DNA from 2 places in the Streptosporangium sp. DT93 genome. Region 2 is predicted to be linked to the other one. Evidence: riboswitches for the same ligand, from Rfam matches in the RefSeq annotation. Region 2 holds a riboswitch; the other holds the start of a gene.

Region 1 (7,578 bases), on a different contig from region 2:
CGCATGCCCGCCATGACGGCGCTGGCGGCGTTGGTGCCGTGCGCGGAGGAGGGGATCAGGCAGACGTCGCGCTCGGACTCGCCGCGCGCGGCGTGGTAGGCGCGGATCGCCAGCAGCCCGGCGAACTCGCCCTGCGAGCCCGCGTTCGGCTGGAGCGACACGGCGTCGTAGCCGGTGACCTCGGCCAGCCAGCGCTCCAGCTCGGCGATCAGCTCCAGGTAGCCCCGGGTCTGCTCCTCGGGGGCGTAGGGGTGCAGGCCGGCGAACTCGGGCCAGGTGATCGGCTCCATCTCGGTGGTCGCGTTGAGCTTCATCGTGCAGGAGCCCAGCGGGATCATCGACCGGTCGAGCGCGACGTCCTTGTCCTGGAGGCGGCGCAGGTAGCGCAGCATCGCCGTCTCGGAGCGGTGGGCGTGGAAGACCGGGTGGGTCAGGTAGTCACCGGTGCGCGCCAGCGCGGCGGGCAGCGCGTCGTGCGCGGCGGCGTCCAGGTCCGCCGGGACGATCCCGCCCACCTCGAAGGCGGCCAGGACCTGCTCCAGGTGCAGCAGCTCGGTCCGCTCGTCGCAGGTGACGCCCACGTGGTCGTCGTCGACCAGGCGCAGGTTCACCCCGTTGTCCAGGGCGGTGGCGACGACCGCCGCGGCCCTGCCGGGGACGTGGGCGAGCACGGTGTCGAAGAAGGTGTCGTGCACGACCTCGACGCCGCCCTGGCGCAGCCCCTCGGCCAGCACCACGGCGTGCCGGTGGACGCGGCGGCCGATCCTGCGCAGGCCCTCGGGGCCGTGGTACACGGCGTACATGCCGGCGATCACCGCGAGCAGGACCTGCGCGGTGCAGATGTTGCTGGTGGCCTTCTCCCGGCGGATGTGCTGCTCGCGGGTCTGCAGCGCGAGCCGGTACGCCGGGCGCCCGTCGGCGTCCTGGGAGACGCCGACCAGGCGGCCGGGCATCTGACGCTGGAGGCCGTCGCGGACCGCCATGTAGGCCGCGTGGGGGCCGCCGAAGCCCAGCGGGACGCCGAAGCGCTGCGAGGAGCCGATCGCGATGTCGGCGCCGAGCTCGCCGGGGGCGGCCAGCAGGGTGAGGGCGAGCAGGTCGGCGGCGGCGACCACCTGGGCGCCGCGGGCGTGGGCGGCCTCGGCCACGGCGCGGAAGTCGCGCACCCTGCCGCTCGCGCCGGGGTACTGCACGAGCACGCCGAAGCAGTCGGGCAGCTCGCCGGACAGGTCGCTCTCGAGGAGCTCGATGCCGAGCGGCTCGGCGCGGGTGCGCAGCACCGCCTTGGTCTGCGGCAGCGCGTCGGCGTCGACCACGAACACCTTCGACGGGCCGCGGCCCGCGCGCCGGGCCAGGGTCATCGCCTCGGCGGCCGCGGTGGCCTCGTCCAGCAGGGAGGCCCCCGCCACGTCCAGGGCGGTCAGGTCCGAGATCACGGTCTGGAAGTTCAGCAGGGCCTCCAGGCGGCCCTGGGAGATCTCCGGCTGGTAGGGCGTGTACGCGGTGTACCAGCCCGGGTTCTCCAGGAGGTTGCGGCGGATGACGGCGGGCGTGATCGTGTCGTGGTAGCCCAGGCCGATCATCGAGGTGAGCACGGTGTTGCGCCCGGCCAGGACGCGCAGCTCGGCCAGGGCCTCGGCCTCGGAGGCCGCCGGGGGCAGGTTCAGCCGCCCGGCCGAGCGGATCGCCTCGGGCACGGCCACCGCGATCATGTCGGCGACGGAGGCGAATCCGACGGCCTCCAGCATGCGGGCCTGCTGGTCGTCGTCGGGCCCGATGTGGCGGGTGGCGAACGGCGGGGCGGCGAGCTCTGCGAGCGGGGACAGATCGGTCATGGAAAGCCTCCCAGACGGGGTGGAGACCGGCGCCGGGCGCGGGCGTGCGGCCGGAGTCTCCCCCTCTGTCATCACGGCTGCCGCCGCGACCTGAGAGCTTCACCTGCCCGGGAAAGGGAGGCTTGCACCGTCGGTGAGGCACACCTGGCCGGCGTGCCTGCTTTCCAGAGTTGCCTCGTCCGTGCGGTACAGGGTGCCTGAGAGATTCCGGGGAGGTTGCTCCTTCGGCGCCCCGGCCGTGCCGGGGTCTCTCCCGCACAGGGTCAATGGCGAGTCCGAGCTTACCCGGTTCGCCGCGCCCTGCGGCGGCGGGCCAGCTCATCCGCGTGATGATCGCCTAAAGGGCCGCCGCCCGACTCCGCACGTTCGCCGGGAAGATCCGCCAGAGAGCCCTCCACCTCCTGCCAGACCCGTCCGAGCGCTATGCCGAAGACTCCCTGACCGCCCTGGAGCAGGTCGATGACCTCGTCGGGCGAGGTGCACTCGTAGACGCTCACCCCGTCGCTCATCAGGGTGATCCCGGCGAGGTCGTTGACGCCCCGGTCGCGCAGGTGCTGGACGGCGATGCGGATCTGCTGGAGGGAGACGCCGGTGTCGAGGAGGCGCTTGACGACCTTGAGGACCAGGATGTCGCGGAAGCCGTACAGCCGCTGGGAGCCCGAGCCGTGCGCGGCCCGCACGGTGGGCTCGACCAGGCCGGTGCGCGCCCAGTAGTCGAGCTGCCGGTAGGTGATCCCGGCCGCGGAACAGGCCGTCGGGCCCCGGTAGCCGAGATCGGCGGGCACGTTCACCGGTTCCCCGTCGAACAGCAGACCCTCTTCACCCGCGCGCTGACGTGCCGACTGGCGCCGTTCCGGGTCATCCTGATCGGCGTTTCTACCCTCGCCGCTGCTGACCGCCACGCGGACCTCCGGCTTTCTCTCATCCCACGGCCTGATCTGGGGGTTTACGCACGGCCGTGGGGTTCACTTGCACCGTAGAACTGGGGCCAAGTCCAGTCAACGACCCCACCCGGCGCGTCGTGAAGCGTAAATGCACCGAAATTCCTACCCCGCGCGGCCGAAGTCCTCGGGCGTGATCGTGTCAAGGAACTCCCTGAACTTCTCCACCTCGTCCTCCTGGTCGTCGGGGATGATCACCCCCGCCTCCCGGACCACCTCCTCGCTCGCGAAGATACGTGCGCCGGTGCGCAGTGCCAAGGCGATCGAGTCGGAGGGACGGGCGCTCACCTCCACCCCGTTGGAGAAGACCAGGTCGGCGAAGAAGATCCCGTCGCGCAGGGCGACGATGTTGACCGTGTTCAGCCGGACGCCGAGCCCGTCGAGCACGTCCCTGAACAGGTCATGGGTGAGCGGCCGAGGCGGTGGCTCCTCGGCCTGGGCCATGGCGATCGCCGTGGCCTCGGTCATGCCGATCCAGATGGGCAGGTAACGCTCCCCCTGCGCCTCCTTCAACAGGACGATCGGCTGGTTGGAGGGCATCTCGACTCGAACGCCCACGACCTCCATCTGCAACACGGGCTGCTCCGCTTCGCTGGATTCCGACCGGTTTGTTCAACGTAACACTCGTGGGGGTACGAGTGCCTGGTCAGGTTCTCACCGGCCCAGTGCCCCACGAACGCCCGAACGCAGGAGTGAGGCGTGCAATTCCAGCAACAGGCCGGAGATCTCCCTGGCCGTCTCGTCGGCCCGGTCGATCGCGCCCGGTCCCCGGCGGCGCAGCAGGGGCGCCACGGCCTGCTCCACCAGCCCGGCCTCGCGTTCCGCGGCGGCCCTGACGGCCCGCAGGTGGCGGGCGCGCAGGCCGAAGGCGGCCAGGGCGCCGACGCTGCGGGCCACGGCGAGCGCCTCGGCGTCGTAGTAGCGGGCCACGGCGGCCAGCAGCCCGTAGTCCTCCAGCTCGGCGAGGGTGTCCTCGTCGAGCTCGGCGGCGCGCAGCAGCTCCTCGCGGGTGAGACGGACCTCTCCCGGCCCCTCGTCGGGGACGGCCCGCGGCCGGGCCGCAGGGCGCTCCTCGCGGTCGGCGGCCTCCAGCCGGTCCTTGATCACCCGTAGCGGGAGGTAGCGGTCCCGCTGCTCGCCGAGGATGTAGCGGAGGCGTTCGACGTCGGCGTAGGTGAACTTGCGGTACCCGGAGGGACTGCGCTCCGGCTCGATCAGCCCCTCGCCCTCCAGGAAGCGAATCTTGGAGATGCTGACATCGGGGAACTCGCCCTGCAGGAGAGCGAGCACCTCCCCGATGCCCATGTGCGCACGAGCGGCCTGCGAGCTCATCATCCTCCAGCGGCGCCGCGGGTGAGGAAGACCAGGCGGAACTTGCCGATCTGCACCTCGTCGCCGCCGTAGAGCGGGACCTCCTCGATGCGCTCGCGGTTCACGTACGTGCCGTTCAGGCTGCCGACGTCGCGGACGGTGAAGACCCCGCCGCCGCGCCGGTAGAACTCCACGTGGCGGCGCGAGACCGTGATGTCGTCGAGGAAGATGTCGCTCTCGGGGTGGCGGCCCACGGTGGTGAGATCGCTGTCGAGCAGGAAGCGGCTGCCGGCGTTGGGGCCGCGCATCGCCACCAGCAACGCGCTGCCGGGAGGCAACTGCTCCACGGCCTGCCGTTCGGCGAGGAGCGTCTCCCCGGTCTCCGCCTCGTAGGCCTCGATCCCGGAGAGGGAGATCGTCGACGTGCTGTCTCCGGGTGTGTCGGACCTGGTAAGCGGCGACCCGCATCGAGAACAGAAACGGGCATCCTCAGGGTTGGCATGACCGCACTGCGTGCAGTAGACGCTCGGCATCGATCGGCTCGGCCTCCTACCGCGAAGACGCGGCAACGGTGCTCAGTGATGCGCGCGCCTCGCTTCTTCGCTTCTCAAGGGATTTCTCAGACTGCGAATGCCGCAACATACAGTGATGAGAAGCGAAGGTCAAGGCTGACGCTGAACCGCGGGTACGGTCGGTGACAAAGTTACAGCGGGGTACGTCCCCGGTCCATGGTGCCGCGCTGTGTTTGTCGCATTCGCTCGGTCCACAACGCCCGATAAAGTCTTTAATGCACTTCATATCCCTTTTCAGGGTTTCCCGGGGTGTCCCGTCGGCCTCCGGACGGGGCGGGGAGACCGGCTCACCCGGGGACCGGCCTTCCAGGAACCGTCCTTCCGGGGACCGTCCTTCCGGGGACCGTCCTTCCGGGCGTGTCAGCCGCCGGCGGCTTCTTCCACCACCCGCGCCCAGCGTTCGATCATGGCCTGGGCGGAGTCGACGTCGAAGCCCTCGGCCCACAGGTGGGTGACCGCCTCGGTCGGGTCGGGCAGCACCAGGGCCCAGCCGCCGTCCTCGGCGACCACCCGCACCCCGTCGGTGGTGTCGATCAGGTGGTGCTCGGCGGCCTCGATGACCGAGCGCATCACCGCCCCCTTGGCCGCCCACGGGGTCGGCACGGTACGGCGCAGCAGCCTGGCCTCGGGGATCCTGGCGTCGATCTGGCTGAGCGAGAGGCGGGTCCTGGCCACCAGGCCCAGCAGGCGCAGGAACACCGCCAGGCCGTCCACGGTGGGGCCGAACTCCGGCACGATGAAGCCCCCGCGCCCGTCCGCGGCGAAGATCATCTCAGGGCCCCTGGCGGCGGCGGTGAGCGCGTCGATGGCGGTGGCGGTCCACTCGGCCTGGACGCCGTGGAACCTGCAGACCTGCTCGGCCACCCGGGTGGTGGTGACCGGCAGCGCCACCCGGCCGCCGCGCCGCTCGGCCGCGACCAGGTCGAGCACCACCAGCAGGGCACGCTCCTCGCTGATGAGCTGGCCCATCTCGTCCACCAGCGCCACCCGCTCCCCCACCGGGTCGAAGCGCACCCCGAAGGCCGCCCTGGAGGAGCTGACCAGCTCCGACAGGCGCTGCAGGTCGCGCCGTCGCTCGGCCAGGGTCTCGGTGGGCGAGGCGTCGTCCAGGCGGTTGTTGACGGTCAGCACGTCCACCCCGACCCGGCCGAGAAGGCTGGGCAGCACCAGCGAGGAGGTGCCGCCGGCGCAGTCGACCACGACCTTCATGTCGGCGTCGCGGACCCCGCTGATGTCCACCAGGCGCAGCAGCTCGTGGGTGTAGTCCTCCACCGACCTGGCCGGGAAGCTCAGCTCGGCGATCTCGCCGGGGAAGGCGCGGCGGAACTCCTGGCGGGAGAAGACCCGGTCCAGCTTGCGCTGGGCCGGTGGGGACAGGTCCGCGCCGTTCTCGTCCATGAAGATGATGTCGACGCTCTGCGGGTCGCCGGGGGTGGTGCGCAGCGCGATGCCGCCGACCGCCTTCTCCCTGGCGGTGTGGAAGCGGGCCACCGGCAGCGGGGAGGCCTCCAGGTCGAGCACGTTGATCGCGCTGGCGTTCAGGGCGCTGATCACCGCCCGCTTCAGCGCCCGCGCGGCGCGGGAGGAGTCGCGCGAGGTGATGACCGAGGCGCCCTTCTTCAGCGTGGTGGCGTAGGCGCTGGCCAGCCGTACGCACAGCTCGGGGGTGATCTCCACGTTGACCAGCCCGGAGACCCCGCGCGGGCCGAACAGGTTGCGCTGGGCGCGCGGCTCCCAGATGACGCTGTTGTTGATCACCGCCCCGGCCTCGATGGTCTTGAACGGGTAGATCTTGACGCCGGAGGAGATGTACGCCTCGGCCTCGATGATGCACTCGTCGCCGACGACGGCGCCCTCCTCGACCCGGGCCCCGGTCATCAGGTCGGTGTTCTTGCCGATCACACAGCCGCGCAGGTGGGCGCTGGGCCCGACGTAGACGTTGTCGTGGACGACCGCGCGGTGCAGGAAGGCCCCCTCCCGCACCACCGCGTTGCTGCCCAGCACGGTGTACTCGCGCAGCTCCGCCCCGGCCTCGACCTTGGCGTAGTCGCCGATGTAGAGCGGGCCCTTCAGGACGGCGTCGGCGTCCACCGAGGCGCCCTCGGCGACCCAGACGCCGGGCGAGACCTCGAAGGCGTCGATGTCCACCCGGACCCGCCCCGACAGGACGTCGGCCTGGGCCTTGAGGTAGCTCTCGTGGGTGCCGACGTCCTCCCAGTAGCCGTCGGCCACGTAGCCGTAGAGCGGGGCCCCGCGCTCCAGCAGGCGGGGGAAGACGTCGCCCGACCAGTCCACCGGCTCCCCGGCCGCGATCTCGTCGAGGACCTCGGGCTCCATCACGTAGATGCCGGTGTTGGCGGTGTCGGAGAAGACCTGGCCCCAGGTGGGCTTCTCCAGGAAGCGCTCCACCCGGCCCCGGTCGTCGACGATGACGATGCCGAACTCCAGGGGGTTGGGGACGCGCTTGAGCCCGATCGTGACCATCGCGCCGTTCTCGCGGTGGAAGCGGATCATGTCGGTCAGGTCGATGTCGGTGAGCGCGTCGCCGGAGATGACCAGGAAGCGGTCGTCGCGGAGCCGGTCGGCGGCGTTCTTGACGCTTCCGGCGGTGCCCAGGGGGACGTCCTCGGTGGCGTAGTACAGGCTCATGCCGAGTTCGTCGCCGTCACCGAAGTAGTTGCGGACCAGGGCGGCCAGGAACTGCACGGTGACCACGGTCTCGGTGAAGCCGTGCCGCTTCAGCAGGCGCAGCACGTGCTCCATGATCGGCCGGTTGATCACGGGCAACAGGGGTTTCGGCTGGTTGGCGGTCATCGGCCGGAGCCGTGTCCCCTCCCCGCCCGCCATGACGACGGCCTTCACAGATCACCTCTTAAGGCGTTTGGCCTCGCGTGCCAGCTGACGCACCTGTACCCAATA
Region 2 (7,578 bases):
TACGCTGAGATAGCCGGCGTCCTGCAACGCCCGGATGGCCTCACGCAGGGTGACCCTGCTGATGCCGAGCTGGGCGGCGAGCTCCCGTTCGGGCGGCAGTTTCTCGGCCACCAGGCCGAGCTTGATGACCTGGAGGAGCCGCTCCACGGTCTCCTCGAACGCGTTTCCGGCACGTACCGGCCGAAGCACGGTCACCAGCCGCGACACCTCGTCCACATCTCACCTCCGGCCCTTGACAAGGCTCCCCTCGCTGCACGTCAATGGTCTGACAATAGCCCAATAAGACTCCGGCGAGGAGGGCGCGTGGACACCGACGAGCTTCACGACGAGGTGCGGGCGGGGCGGATCGACACCGTTCTGCTGGCGGTCGCCGACATGCAGGGGCGCCTGCAGGGCAAGCGACTCTCGGCCCGCTACTTCCTGGAGGAGGTGCTGGGGCACGCCTCGGAGGGCTGCAACTACCTGCTGGCGGTCGACGTGGACATGAACACGGTCGACGGCTACGCGATGTCCTCCTGGGAGCGGGGCTACGGGGACTTCACCATGAAGCCCGACCTGTCCACACTGCGCCGCGTGCCCTGGCAGGACGGGACGGCCCTGGTGATGGCCGACCTCCTGTGGGAGGACGGCTCCGACGTCACCGCCTCGCCCCGGCAGATCCTGCGCCGCCAGCTCGACCGGCTGGCCGGGCACGGCTGGGGCGCGTTCGTCGGGACCGAGCTGGAGTTCGTCGTCTTCGCCGACACCTACGAGGACGCCTGGCGCCGGGGCTACCGGGACCTGACCCCCGCCAACCTCTACAACGTCGACTACTCCCTCCTCGGCACCGCCCGGGTCGAGCCGCTGCTGCGCCGGATCAGGCTCGGCATGGAGGGCGCCGGGATGTACGTCGAGTCGGCCAAGGGCGAGTGCAACCTGGGCCAGCACGAGATCGCCTTCCGCTTCGGCGAGGCCCTGGCCGCCTGTGACAACCACTCGATCTACAAGAACGGGGCCAAGGAGATCGCCTCCCAGGAGGGGATGTCGATCACCTTCATGGCCAAGCCCAACCAGCGCGAGGGCAACTCCTGCCACATCCACATCTCGCTGCGGGACGGGGACGGGGAGCCGGTCATGGCCGGGGGCGGAGGATCGTCGGGCAAGCACGGCCTGTCGCCGGTGGGCGAGCGCTTCATCGCCGGTCAGCTGGCCCTGATGCGCGAGCTGACCCTGCTGTACGCGCCGAACGTCAACTCCTACAAGCGCTACGTCCCCGGCAGCTTCGCGCCCACCGCGGTCAAGTGGGGGGTGGACAACAGGACCTGCGCGCTGCGCCTGGTCGGCCACGGCCCGTCGCTGCGGATCGAGAACCGGGTGCCCGGCGGCGACGTCAACCCCTACCTGGCCGTCTCGGCGCTGATCGCGGCCGGGCTGCACGGCATCGAGAACGCGTTGCCGCTTGAGGAGGCGTTCGGGGGGAACGCCTACTCGTCGGGGGCGGAAACGGTTCCGCACACGCTGCGGGACGCGCTGGAGCTCTGGGAGGGCTCCTCCTTCGCCCGGGACGCCTTCGGCGAGGACGTGGTGGCCCACTACGCGAACAACGCCCGGGTCGAGCTGGCCGCCTACGACGCGGCCGTGACCGACTGGGAGCTGTTCCGGGGATTCGAACGGATGTGAGCGTGAAGATCATCAATCCGGCGACGGAAGAGGTGCTCGCCGACATCGAGCCCGCGGACGCCGCGGCGGTCGACGAGGCGGTGGGACGCGCCGGGCGCGCCTACCCGGCCTGGCGGAGGGTCTCCCCCTCCGACCGTGCCCGCCTGCTGCGCCGCTTCGCCGCCCTGGTCCGCGAGCACGCCGGGGAGCTGGCGCTGCTGGAGGTCGCGAACGCCGGGCACACGATCGGCAACGCCCGCTGGGAGGCGGGCAACGTCGCCGACGTCCTCGACTTCTACTCCGGGGCGCCCGAACGCGACCACGGCCTGCAGATCCCGGTGCCCGGCGGGCTGGACGTCACGTTCAGGGAGCCGCTGGGCGTGGTCGGCGTGATCGTGCCGTGGAACTTCCCGATGGTCGTCATGACCTGGGGTGTGGCCCCGGCGCTGGCCGCGGGCAACACCGTGATCGTCAAGCCCGCCGAGTGGACGCCGCTGACCGCGCTGCGGGTGGCCGAGCTGGCGCTGGCCGCGGGCCTGCCCGAGGGGGTGCTCCAGGTCCTGCCCGGTGAGGGCGAGGTCGCGGGCGCCCGGCTGGTCGCGCACCCCGGCGTGTCGAAGATCGTGTTCACCGGGTCGACCGAGGTGGGCAAGGAGATCGCCGCCGTCTGCGCCGGGCAGGTCAAGCGGCTCACGCTGGAGCTGGGCGGCAAGAGCGCCAACGTGGTCTTCGCCGACGCCGACCTGGAGAAGGCCGCGGCGACCGCGCCGTACGCGGTGTTCGACAACGCGGGACAGGACTGCTGCGCGCGCTCGCGGATCCTGGTCCAGCGGAGCGCCTACGAGGAGTTCATGGCCCGGTTCGGCGAGGCGGTGCTGGGCGTCCGCGTCGGCGACCCGCGCGAGGAGGGCACCGAGATGGGCCCGCTGATCAGCGCCGAGCACCGCGAGCGGGTCGCCTCCTACGTCACCGAGCCGCCCCACCTGCGGGGATCGTGCCCCGAGGGGCCGGGGTTCTGGTACCCGGCGACCGTCCTGACCCCGCGCTCGACCGGCGACCGGGCGTTCACCGAGGAGATCTTCGGGCCGGTGGTGTCGGTGGTGCCGTTCGACGACGAGGCCGACGCGGTACGGATCGCCAACGACACCCCGTACGGGCTGAGCGGGTCCATCTGGACCCGTGACGTCGGCCGGGCGCTGCGGGTGGCCCGGGCGGTCGAGGCGGGCAACCTCAGCGTCAACTCGCATTCCAGCGTCCGCTACTGGACGCCGTTCGGCGGCTTCAAGCAGTCGGGGCTCGGCCGTGAGCTGGGACCGGACGCGCTGGCGGCGTTCACCGAGACCAAGAACGTCTTCATCTCCGAGGAGGGGTAAAGCGATGCAGCGTCTGCAGGACCGGGTGACCGTGATCACCGGCGCCGGAAGCGGGATCGGCCTGGCCACCGCGCGCCGGTTCGCCGAGGAGGGCGCCCGCGTCGTCTGCGTGGACCTGGACGAGGCGACCGGTTCGGCCGCCGCGTCCGAGGTCGGCGGGCTGTTCGTGAGGGCCGACGTGACCGTCGAGGACGACGTGGACCGGGTGTTCAGGACCGCGTTCGACACCTACGGCAGCGTGGACGTCGCGTTCAACAACGCGGGCATCTCACCGCCGGAGGACGACTCGATCCTGGAGACCGGCATCGACGCCTGGCGCCGGGTCCAGGAGGTCAACCTCACCTCGGTCTACCTGTGCTGCAAGTACGCCATCCCGTACATGCGGCGCCAGGGCAAGGGGTCGATCGTCAACACCGCGTCGTTCGTGGCCGTGATGGGCTCGGCGACCAGCCAGATCTCCTACACCGCCTCCAAGGGCGGGGTGCTGGCCATGTCGCGCGAGCTGGGCGTGCAGTTCGCCCGGGAGGGCATCCGGGTGAACGCGCTCTGCCCGGGGCCGGTGAACACGCCGCTGCTGCGGGAGCTGTTCGCCAAGGACCCCGAGCGGGCCCAGCGCCGCCTGGTGCACGTCCCGCTGGGGCGCTTCGCCGAGGCCTCCGAGATCGCCGCCGCGGTGGCGTTCCTCGCCTCGGACGACGCCAGCTTCATCACCGGCTCGGAGTTCCTGGTGGACGGCGGCATCTCCGGTGCGTACGTCACCCCGCTGTAGAACATCCCGGGTTTCCGGGAAAGAGCAAGGTAAGGCAAAAGATCATGTCCCGTCCCGTCATCGGCATCACCTGTTACGTCGAGCCCGCCCGGTTCACCGTGTGGGAGACGACGACGGCGTTGCTGCCCTACGACTACGTCGACCACGTGGCCCGCGCGGGCGGGCAGCCGGTGATCCTGCCCCCGGCCGGCGAGCCCGCGCCGCTGGTGGAGCGGCTGGACGGGCTGATCCTGGCCGGTGGCGGGGACGTCGGCCCGGAGCGGTACGGGCAGGAGCCGCACGCCAGGACCGGTCACGTCCGGCCGTTCCGCGACGACGCCGAGCTGGACCTGGTCCGGGCGGCGCTGGAGCGGGGCCTGCCCTTCCTGGGGGTGTGCCGGGGCATGCAGATCCTGAACGTCGCCCTGGGCGGCACCCTGCACCAGCACCTGCCCGACGTGGTCGGCCACTCCGGGCACGCCCCGGCACCCGGGAGCCACGGCAGGATGCCGGTGCGCCTGGCCCCCGGCAGCCGGACGTCGAAGGTCTTCGGGACCGACACCGTGGACGTGGCCCACTACCACCACCAGGCCCTGGACCGGCCGGGCGAGGGCCTGACCGTGACCGCCCACGCCGAGGACGGCACGATCGAGGCCGTGGAGCTGGACGACCACCCGTTCGCCGTCGCCGTCCAGTGGCACCCCGAGGCCGACGACGAGTCGGCCCTGTTCGAGGCCCTGGTCCGGCACGCCGCCCCCTGACCGGCCCGACCGGGCAGAGACTCGCCCCCCCCTTCGGGGACGCCGAGCTGCGCGTGGACTGCGCCGAGCACCGGCCTCGGGACACCGGCGCCCCCTGACACGGGAGCCGGCCGGGGCGGGGGATTCCGCTCGGACGGTGCGGGCGGTTAGGGTGGCGGTGACACCGATGAATCCCGCGCGGGAGAGCGTCCTGACATCCAGGCCAGGACCCCTGAAGGAGCAAGCCCTCCCCGCGAACCTCTCAAGGCAAAGGACCGTGCGGGTAGGTGCTCTCTGGAAAGCAGGCCCCGTGGCCTCGCCGAAGGTGAAAGTCCGGGCAAAAACCGGATGAAACTCTCAGGCACCCATGACAGAGGGGGAGGATGATCTCATCTGTCCCCTGCCTGAGGTGTGCACATGTCCCGATCTACGCCGTTGCGCGGCGTGCACGAGGCTCTCGGCGCGACGCTGACCGACTTCGCGGGCTGGCTGATGCCGCTCCGCTACGGCAGCGAGTCCGTCGAGCACAACGCGGTCCGCCGGGCGGCCGGCCTGTTCGACCTCTCCCACATGGGCGAGATCTTCGTGACCGGCCCGCAGGCCGCCGAGGCGCTCGACTACGCGCTGGTCGGCCACCTGTCCGCGCTGGAGCCCGGCCGCGCCCGCTACACGATGATCGTCGACACCGAGGGCGGCGTGCTGGACGACCTGATCGTCTACCGGCTGGCCCCCGAGGAGTTCATGGTCGTCGCCAACGCCTCCAACTCCCCGCGCGTCGCCGCCGAACTGGCCGGCCGCGCCAAGGGCTTCGACGCCGTGACCGATGACCGCTCCGAGGGGTACGCGCTGGTCGCGATCCAGGGCCCGCGCTCGGCGGAGATCCTGGCCGGCCTGACCGACGCCGACCTGGGCGGGCTCAGGTACTACGCGGGCCTGCCCGCCTCCGTCGCGGGCCGCGAGGCGCTCATCGCCCGTACCGGGTACACCGGTGAGGACGGGTTCGAGCTGTTCGTCGCGTCCGGGGACGCCGAGGCGATCTGGTGCGCCATCAGCGAGACCGGCGCCTCGCACGGGCTGATCCCGGCCGGCCTGTCCGCGCGTGACACCCTCCGGTTGGAGGCGGGCATGCCGCTCTACGGCAACGAGCTCTCGGCCGCGCTGACCCCGTTCGACGCCGGGCTGGGCCGTGTGGTGAGGTTTGACAAGCCGGGCGACTTCGTCGGCCGGGCCGCCCTCGAACCCCTCAGGGACGTCCCGCCGGGCCGCCGCCTGGTCGGCCTGGTCACGAACGGCCGCCGGGTGCCCCGGCACGGGTATCCGGTGGTGGCCGCCGCCGACGGCGCGGTCGTCGGGGAGGTCACCAGCGGAGCGCCCTCGCAGTCGCTGGGCAGGCCCATCGCCATGGCCTACGTGGACAACGGCCTGTCGTCGGGACTGGCCGTCGACATCCGGGGCAGCCGCGAACCGGTCGAGGTCGTCGCACTGCCTTTCTACAGGAGGACACAATGAGCAGCATTCCCGAGGACCTGCACTACACCAAGGAACACGAGTGGGTCTCAGGAGTGGATGACGGCCTGACCCTCACCGTGGGGATCACCGCCTACGCCGCCGAGGCGCTGGGGGACGTGGTCTACGTGCAGATCATCCCCGAGGTCGGCAGCACGGTCACCGCCGGCGACACCGTCGGCGAGGTCGAGTCGACCAAGTCGGTGAGCGACATCTTCACACCGGTCAGCGGTGAGATCGTGGAGGTCAACCAGACCGCCGTGGACGACCCCTCGCTGGTCGGCGCCGACTCCTACGGGGAGGGCTGGCTGTTCCGCATCCGCCTGGAGGGCTCCGCCGACGACCTGCTGTCGCCGGAGGAGTACGCCGCGCTCACCTCGGGCGAGTCCTGAACCTCCCGCTCCGTCACACCCGGGCCACGCGCGTCCCCGGGCGCGCGTGGCCGCCCACGCTGGAAGGACCCAGATGACGATCAGCGTCTTCGATCTCTTCAAGGTCGGAATCGGCCCGTCCAGCTCGCACACGGGCGGCCCGATGGCCGCGGCCCACAGGTTCGCCCGCGGCCTGCACCGCGACGGGCTCCTGGAGAAGACCGCCCGGGTGAGCGCCGTCCTGTACGGCTCGCTCGGGCTGACCGGCAAGGGACACGGCAGCGACAAGGCCGTGATGCTCGGCCTGTCCGGTGAGAAGCCCGAGCTGGTCGACATCGACACGGTCGACGAGCGGCTGGCCGCCATGCGCGAGTCCGGCACCGTCACCCTCTACCGCTCCCACGAGATCCCCTTCGTCGTCGGCGAGGACCTCGTCTTCGAACGCAAGATCTCGCTGCCCGGCCATCCCAACGGCATGCGCTTCACCGCCCTGTCGGAGTCGGGCGAGACGCTCCGCGAGCGGGTCTACTACTCGGTGGGCGGCGGTTTCGTGGTGGACGAGAACGCCACCGGCGCCGACCGGATCAAGCCCGACGACACGGTCGTGCCCCACCCGTTCGGCACGGCCGCCGAGCTGCTCGCCCGGTGCGCCGAGACCGGGCTGTCGATCTCGGGGCTGATGCTGGAGAACGAGCGGGCCTTCGGCCGCAGCGAGGCCGAGATCCGCGAGCGGCTGCTCACCCTCTGGCACGTCATGACCGAGTGCGTGAACCGGGGCATCGGCAAGGAGGGCGTGCTGCCCGGCGGCCTGAAGGTGCGCCGCCGCGCCCACCAGCTCCACCGGCAGCTGCGCAGCGAGACGCAGGAGAAGGACTCGCTGCAGACGATGGACTGGGTGTCGCTGTTCGCGCTGGCGGTCAACGAGGAGAACGCCGCGGGCGGGCGGATCGTCACCGCCCCCACCAACGGCGCGGCCGGCATCGTCCCCGCCGTGCTCACCTACTACGACCGCTTCACGCCCGACGCCGACGACGAGGGCGTGATCCGCTTCCTGCTGACCGCGGGGGCGATCGGCGTGCTGTTCAAGGAGAACGCCTCGATCTCCGGCGCCGAGGTCGGCTGCCAGGGCGAGGTCGGCTCGGCCTGCTCGATGGCCGCGGCCGGGCTCACCGAGGTGATGGGCGGCACCCCCGAGCAGGTGG

The links. Region 2 has a riboswitch for glycine ahead of gcvT (glycine cleavage system aminomethyltransferase GcvT). Riboswitches for the same ligand answer to the same signal wherever they lie in the genome.
Region 1: another riboswitch for glycine. It lies ahead of gcvP (aminomethyl-transferring glycine dehydrogenase); the one in region 2 lies ahead of gcvT (glycine cleavage system aminomethyltransferase GcvT).

Annotation. Positions count from the first base shown of each region.
Region 1 covers NZ_JBNCLF010000025.1:74,175-81,752, forward strand. The annotation lists gene gcvP (aminomethyl-transferring glycine dehydrogenase) at 1-1,835, opposite strand, end outside; glycine riboswitch at 2,010-2,101, opposite strand; gene ACLQ2R_RS35205 (MerR family transcriptional regulator) at 2,117-2,737, opposite strand; gene ACLQ2R_RS35210 (bifunctional nuclease family protein) at 2,882-3,352, opposite strand; gene ACLQ2R_RS35215 (MerR family transcriptional regulator) at 3,431-4,081, opposite strand; gene ACLQ2R_RS35220 (FHA domain-containing protein) at 4,108-4,620, opposite strand; gene ACLQ2R_RS35225 (sugar phosphate nucleotidyltransferase) at 5,020-7,521, opposite strand; gene ACLQ2R_RS35230 (CDP-alcohol phosphatidyltransferase family protein) at 7,525-7,578, opposite strand, start outside.
Region 2 covers NZ_JBNCLF010000007.1:234,682-242,259, forward strand. The annotation lists gene ACLQ2R_RS18040 (FadR/GntR family transcriptional regulator) at 1-216, opposite strand, end outside; gene ACLQ2R_RS18045 (glutamine synthetase family protein) at 304-1,659, shown strand; gene ACLQ2R_RS18050 (aldehyde dehydrogenase family protein) at 1,662-3,011, shown strand; gene ACLQ2R_RS18055 (3-oxoacyl-ACP reductase) at 3,016-3,780, shown strand; gene ACLQ2R_RS18060 (gamma-glutamyl-gamma-aminobutyrate hydrolase family protein) at 3,825-4,520, shown strand; glycine riboswitch at 4,689-4,787, shown strand; glycine riboswitch at 4,788-4,883, shown strand; gene gcvT (glycine cleavage system aminomethyltransferase GcvT) at 4,917-6,008, shown strand; gene gcvH (glycine cleavage system protein GcvH) at 6,005-6,397, shown strand; gene ACLQ2R_RS18075 (L-serine ammonia-lyase) at 6,471-7,578, shown strand, end outside.